DNA from 2 places in the Clostridium sp. 1001283B150225_161107_B6 genome. Region 2 is predicted to be linked to the other one. Evidence: a T-box and tRNA genes for the amino acid it is inferred to sense, from the RefSeq annotation. Region 2 holds a T-box; the other holds one or more tRNA genes.

Region 1 (3,533 bases), on a different contig from region 2:
ACTGGGCGTGGAGGCCATATATCTGAATCCGGTATTTGTATCTCCCTCCAACCATAAGTACGACTGTCAGGATTATGAGCATATTGACCCGCATTTTACAAAAATTGTAAAGGATGGGGGGAATCTGGTCAGGCCGGATGCCGCGGATAACAAGGAGGCTGACCGGTATGTGCTGCGCAGCGCGGGCAAGGAGAATCTGGAGGCCAGCGATGCATTCTTTGCCCTGTTTGTGGAGGAAGTCCATAAACGGGGAATGCGGGTGATTCTGGACGGGGTATTCAATCACTGCGGCTCCTTTAACAAGTGGCTGGACGCCGAGGGAATCTATGAGCATTCCGGGGATTATGAGGCAGGCGCCTATGAGAGCAAGGCAAGCCCGTACCACAGCTTTTTCCAGTTCCATGACGACAGCGACGCTGCCTGGCCTTATAACCGGACATACGACGGATGGTGGGGGCACGATACCCTGCCCAAGTTAAACTATGAGAATTCCGAGAAGCTGGTGGAATATATACTGAATGTGGCCAGAAAGTGGGTTTCGCCGCCCTATTCCATTGACGGCTGGCGCCTGGACGTGGCTGCTGATTTAGGACACACCGCAGAGTATAACCACGAATTCTGGCGCAGGTTCCGTCAGGCTGTGAAGGAGGCGAATCCGGAGGCCCTGATTCTGGCGGAGCACTACGGTGACCCGGCTTCCTGGCTGGAGGGCGACCAGTGGGATTCCATCATGAATTACGATGCCTTTATGGAACCGGTCACATGGTTCCTCACCGGCATGGAGAAGCACAGTGACAGTTATAACGGAGGCATATGGGGAGACGGGGAAGCATTTTTCAACGCCATGGGATACCATATGAGCCGTATGCAGACCAACACGGTGATGACGGCCATGAACCAGCTGTCCAACCATGACCATTCCCGTTTCCTTACCAGGACCAATCAGATGGTAGGCCGTATCCAGACTGCCGGACCGGAGAAGGCGGGGCAGAACATAAAGCCCTGTGTGTTCCGGGAAGCAGTGGTGATTCAGATGACCTGGCCGGGAGCCCCCACCCTTTACTATGGGGATGAGGCGGGCGTCTGCGGGTGGACGGACCCTGACAGCAGGCGCACTTATCCATGGGGAAAAGAGGACCTGGAGCTCATTGAGTTCCACCGCTATATGACCGGCATACACCGCAATATCCCTGTATTCAGAAAGGGTGCGGTTAAGCCGCTTCTGGCCGGATACCAGAAGATTGCATACGGGCGCATGTATGGGAAATATCAGGCTGTGGCGGTGATATCCAACTGTCCGGACAGCCAGACCATGGACATTCCGGTATGGCAGCTGGGCATTACCGACGACATGGTGCTGGGCAGGCCCATACTGACCACCGAGACAGGATATAATGCAGGCGTCATATTCTACCGTGTAAAGGACGGAACTCTGAAGCTGAACATGCCGCCTTACAGTGCAGCCGTGTTCGTATCACAGCCGGATGAGTTTTATCCTGTGGTGGGGTCCCGGTTCGCGGATGACGCGGCAGCGGCTGTGGAGAAGTAGGCGGGAAACGCACAGACAGATGATGTAAGACACATGGATTTTGAATAGGAAAGAGCACCTTCCGGAGGCGGGGATTGTTCCGCGGGCGGAGAGGTGCTCTTTTTAGAGTGAGAAATTATGGTGGATTTGTAAATGTATGGATATGTGAAAAAAGAGAGTGATGTAAAAACAGTGAAGATTCTCAACTGCTTTTACATCACTCTCTTTATAATGCGGGTGGCCGGACTTGAACCGGCACGGTATCGCTACCGAGGGATTTTAAGTCCCTTGTGTCTGCCTATTCCACCACACCCGCATAAAGTACTAGCAGGTACTCTCTGGCACGTGCCATGGCTGAAAACCAGGACCTTTACATGCACTGCACTGATGTCCTTAAGCTATATTAAACGGCACGCTAGTGGGCGAAGGTGGATTCGAACCACCGAAGCTATTAGCAGCAGATTTACAGTCTGTCCCCTTTGGCCACTCGGGAATTCGCCCAGATATTGCTTTGATAAGCAGTGACTATAATACCACAGACTTTCAAAAAAATCAAGTATTTTGTAAACATTTATTACCCTACATTTCCCACATTTTCCTCTTGTATATGTCATGACCTTATTAACTGGATTTATCGTGTGCATGTGCTGCTGGATTTGCAGATAACCATTTTCTTTATAGTAAATAAAAAAAGTTTTTCTGCTGTTGTCGGCTATCATATAGAAAAAATTTCTGTAAAAGTCTGAATAAAACAAGAAAATAAAAATTATGATATAAAAAACCGGAAAAAACATAGAAAAATGTGAAGAATGCCCAAATAGCCCCCCATTGACAGTAAAAACGGCCCATGCTAATATGAACTCATAGATAACGTTTTCTATATTATATTTGAGGGGCCCCAATGAATAAGAAAACAACCATTAAGGACATTGCAAAAAAGGCAAATGTATCAATTGCTACCGTATCCAGGGTACTGAGGCGTACAGATTATCCTGTCAGCCAGGATGTAAAAAAAAGGGTTTTTGATGCTGCGGATGAATTGGAATACAAACCAAATATGTTCAGCAGGATGCTGCGCGGAGATACCAGCATTGAGATAGGCATTATTGTTCCGTCAATCAATAATCCATTTTATGCAGCACAGGTAGCAGCGTCAGAGGAAGAATGTTTATCCCGTAATTTTATTCCCATAATATGCAACTCCAATTCTAATCCGGGACTGGAGAGCTGGTATTTAGAAATGCTGGAAGAAAGGCAGGCGGCAGGTATATTGCTGACAACAATCCAGAATGAAGAGACTTTTGTCAAACGGATTGAACGGCTGAACATGCCTGTACTTCTGGTGGACCAGGGAATTGAGAATTATAGCGGGGACCGTGTGCTGTTTAACTTCTTTAAGGCTGGTTATATGGCGGCAGAGTATTTGATTGAATGCGGACATAAGGACCTGGCTTTGGCGTCAGGACCAATTACAAGACATAACAGAAGAGAGATACTGAGGGGCTTTAAGCAGGCGCTGCTGGACTATGATATTGTTTTTAATAAGCGCCGGATTGTGAATTATGATTCCAAATATGACATTTATAATATTGGAGATGACCAGGGAGCTATCCAGATTATTGATAAAATGTTTGAGGAGGAATATCTTCCGGAGGGAATAGTTGCAATTAATGATTCTCTGGCAATTAAAATGATAAATGAACTGCATAACCGGGGAATCCATGTTCCCAATGACATTTCCATTGTTGGTATGGATGATATTTTTGTCAGTAAGATGGTTACGCCAAGGCTTACGACTATTCATGAACCGGCAGAAGAAATGGGTAAACGGTCTGCCAAATATCTGATTGATAAAATCGAGGGTAAGTCCGGGAATATAGTTAATATCACAATGCAGCCCACTCTGGTTGAAAGGAATTCGGTAAGGAAGGTTCATAGTAAAATCAGGAGGTAAGGAAAGATGGCAGTATATATTCTTGACAATTCCGAGGAATTGGGAGAGAAG
Region 2 (3,533 bases):
ATTTTCTCATACAGATAAACCCCGCACACAGAACGGAGAACATAGTATGAGCGAGCCCCTGCATTTTAAGACACGCGGCGAGTTCCGCATCTGGCTGGAGAATCACTGCACGGACAGCGGCGGCGTCTGGCTGCAGTTTGAAAAGTCAAAGCAAGTGGTCCGAAAAGAACAAGACCCTGGCTGAAGGCCTGGAAAAATACGGACTGATGACTGATTTCGGAAGAGAGAAAATCCGGGAGGCCAGACAAAACGGCCAGTGGGACAAGCCTTCCGGCCCCCCGGCTGTCACAGCGGAACAAATCCAGGCAGTGGCCGGTCTTTTAAAAGAACATGAACAGGCATATCTGAATTTTCAGGGAATGTCTCCCTCTGTGCAAAAAACCTATACAAGGGCTTATTATGATGCCAGGACGGACGCAGGGCGCGCCAGGCGCTTTGCCTGGATGGTGGAACGTCTGGAGAAAAACCTGAAACCCATGTAAGAACGCACCCTGCAATGCTTCAAACACCCTCTAAAGGCGCTGCAAAATGAACCTTTCATCCGCAGCGCCCCCAGGCATATATGAACTATTTCTTCATGCCCGCTTTTCTAAACACCTTTTTCCCTTTTTGAAGGATGATTCCATCCTCCAGCATACACCGGCTCACGGCAAAGTCAATGGTCTCCACCCGTTTCTGGCTGACCTGGATTCCTCCCTGTGCAATCAGCCTTCTGGCCTCGCTTTTGGATGCTGCCAGACCGCACAGCACAAGGAGGTCCATGATACCTATGCTGTCCTGTATAAGGTTTTCTTCCCCAACCTCTGTAAACGGCATATTATCATCATCCATGGACCCTGCAAACAGGGAAACGGAGGTTTCCTTTGCCTTGCGGGCCTCCTCCTCCCCGTGCACCAGCGCAGTCAGGTCATAGGCCAGGATTTCTTTTGCCCTGTTTAACTGGGCTCCCTGCCAGCTGTCCATGGCATCAATCTCTTCCACCGGGATGAAGGTAAGCATGCGGATGCATTTCATCACGTCCGCATCTGCAATATTTCTCCAGTACTGGTAGAACTCAAAGGGCGATGTCTTCTGCGGGTCCAGCCACACGGCTCCCCTTGCAGTCTTACCCATCTTATTTCCTTCCGAGTTCATGAGAAGGGTAATGGTCATGGCATAAGCGTCTTTCCCCAGTTTCCTTCGAATCAGCTCTGTTCCGCCCAGCATATTGGACCACTGGTCGTCCCCGCCAAACTGCATGTTGCAGCCAAGCTCCTTGTACAGATGGTAAAAATCATAGGACTGCATAATCATGTAGTTGAATTCCAGGAAGGACAGCCCTTTTTCCATCCTCTGCTTATAACACTCTGCGCGGAGCATATTGTTCACGGAAAAGCAGGCGCCCACATCCCTGAGAAGTTCAATATAGTTCAGATTCAGAAGCCAGTCCGCATTGTTCACGACAATGGCTCCGTTTTCCCCGTCAAAATCAATAAAGCGTTCCATCTGCCGCTTAAAGCATTGGCAGTTATGGCGAATCACATCCGGTCCCATCATGGAGCGCATGTCCGTGCGGCCCGAGGGGTCCCCGATGTATCCTGTTCCTCCTCCCAGCAGGACCACGGGACGGTTTCCCGCCATCTGCAGTCTCTTCATCAGGCACAGGGCCATGAAATGCCCCACATGAAGGGAATCCGCCGTTGGGTCAAAGCCGATATAAAACTTTGCCTTTCCCCCGTTCACCAGCTCCCTAATCTCTGCTTCATCCGTTACCTGGGCAATCAGTCCCCTTGCTTCCAATTCTTCGTAAATTCCCATGTCTTCCTCCTTTTCAGACAAAAAAAGCCCCTGCAGCAGCTTGCTGCAGAGGGCAGGTTATGCGGTACCACCTCTGTACTTGAACATCCTTCACAGAACATTCCTCATCGAGTGTCAGTCAACACTCTCACGCTGTATCGGGCGTTCCCGTCAAACCCTACCTGAGTGCGGCAAACAACAATATTCAGACACACTCTGACCATTTCAGGCTGCTGCTCCGGAGCGTATTCATACAGTGTTTCCTGCGTCCTTCCACCAACCGGACGCTCTCTGTGAGAAAAACCTCTGTACTACTGGTCTCCTTCATGGCATTCTTTATTACATGTGCAGTATAGCAGGAGACATGCCAAAAGGGAAGTCACAGATTTACACATGTGTGACAGGCTGCATCTGGTACTTTTTAATTGCCTCGGGCAGCGTCTCACAAATCAGGCGCGCCATTTTCTCAGCCGGAAGTTCGATATTTCCAAGCATCCACTGAATCACCATGTCGCTTCCGCCCCTCACAGCCATTTCAATGGAAAACCACATGATTTCAGACCGGATATCCGCGCCCCTCTGCTTCAGGAATGTCTCATAAATCCTTCTGGTAATCTGGATATCATGGTTCTTCAGGCCATTGATATCCCGGCTCTCATATGCATGCTTCAGGACATTCCTCTTTTGCCAGTAAATCCGCAGGCACTGGACCAATGCCTCCTCCAGACCGGCTCCCATCACAATGCTGCCGAAGCTTTCTTCATAAAATTCATCGTAATACCAGTTCACCAGCTCGTACTTGTCACAGAAATGGCGGTAAAAGGTCCGCCTTGATATGCCTGCTTTCTCCACGATTTCGCTTACCGGAATATCATCCAGACTCTTTCTGCCCAACAGATATTCGATTGCTTCCGACAATTTTTTCCTGCTGTCTGCTTTCTCATCCACCTTATATCTTACCTCTCTTGTACTGACTGCTGATATTATATCCTTATCTTCCTTCCATGGCAATATCCCTTGAAGCATCCCGGCAGAATAATCCCCCAAATGACTCGCTTGACAGCAGCTCTCTCTGATTCTCAATCCGGTACCGCCCTCTCTCCGGACCGGCAAGCACGCAGCGGACCATCATCCCCTGTTCCGGAGCCACCAGGGTCAGCCTCTCCTTCCCTCCTGTCCCTTCCAGGGTAATGGATTCAAAATCCCAGGCAACCGCCCTGACCCTTCCCATTTCCAGGGTTTCCAGCTCCACATCCAGGCTTATGCCCGGCAGTTTCTGCCCGGATACCGTATTTCCCCTGAATCGTTTCCGGATGTTCAGCCATATATCCCTGTATAATCCCGCTGATTTGTGAATCTGTTCCGCAAGCCCATGGTGGCGGTCATAGAGCATCTGGTAATACTGCTTCTTGTTTTCCCCTTCCAACGACATGATTTGCAGGCCGTAGAGCCATCCATTCCCCACTCTGCGGACATGAACTGCCCTGCACTTTATCCACGCCTCATATTTCCGTGATTTCAGGTGAACCACTGCATGTTCCTTTTCATACGGCACATAGACAGGCTCTTTTGTAATGACGGAAAGCCCTGTTTCTGAAATGTTTTCAGTCACCCCATGACTCTCTCTCCCCAGATATGTAATCTCTGCCGGCATCTGAACATCGAAACGGTCATTGGTCCGCAGATTTTTCCGCCCTGTCATGAAAAATACGGCCATTACAAGGTCCAGGCCATTGGCAGCCAGCCAAACGGCCAGA

What was found. A T-box is a leader RNA that pairs with one kind of tRNA and senses whether it is charged. The one in region 2 lies ahead of tyrS (tyrosine--tRNA ligase), so its partner is inferred to be a tRNA-Tyr.
Region 1: it has a tRNA-Tyr gene. The T-box ahead of tyrS (tyrosine--tRNA ligase) is inferred to sense a tRNA for this amino acid. The anticodon was not compared.

What each region holds. Positions count from the first base shown of each region.
Region 1 covers NZ_JADNMD010000003.1:557,043-560,575, reverse strand. The annotation lists gene I2H39_RS11080 (glycoside hydrolase family 13 protein) at 1-1,549, shown strand, start outside; tRNA gene I2H39_RS11075 (tRNA-Leu) at 1,761-1,844, opposite strand; tRNA gene I2H39_RS11070 (tRNA-Tyr) at 1,948-2,029, opposite strand; gene I2H39_RS11065 (LacI family DNA-binding transcriptional regulator) at 2,430-3,482, shown strand; gene I2H39_RS11060 (6-phosphogluconolactonase) at 3,489-3,533, shown strand, end outside.
Region 2 covers NZ_JADNMD010000001.1:1,014,660-1,018,192, forward strand. The annotation lists gene I2H39_RS29605 (hypothetical protein) at 47-184, shown strand; gene I2H39_RS04540 (YdeI/OmpD-associated family protein) at 138-482, shown strand; gene tyrS (tyrosine--tRNA ligase) at 568-1,797, opposite strand; T-box leader at 1,843-2,113, opposite strand; gene I2H39_RS04550 (TetR family transcriptional regulator) at 2,164-2,724, opposite strand; gene I2H39_RS04555 (glycosyltransferase family 2 protein) at 2,768-3,533, opposite strand, start outside.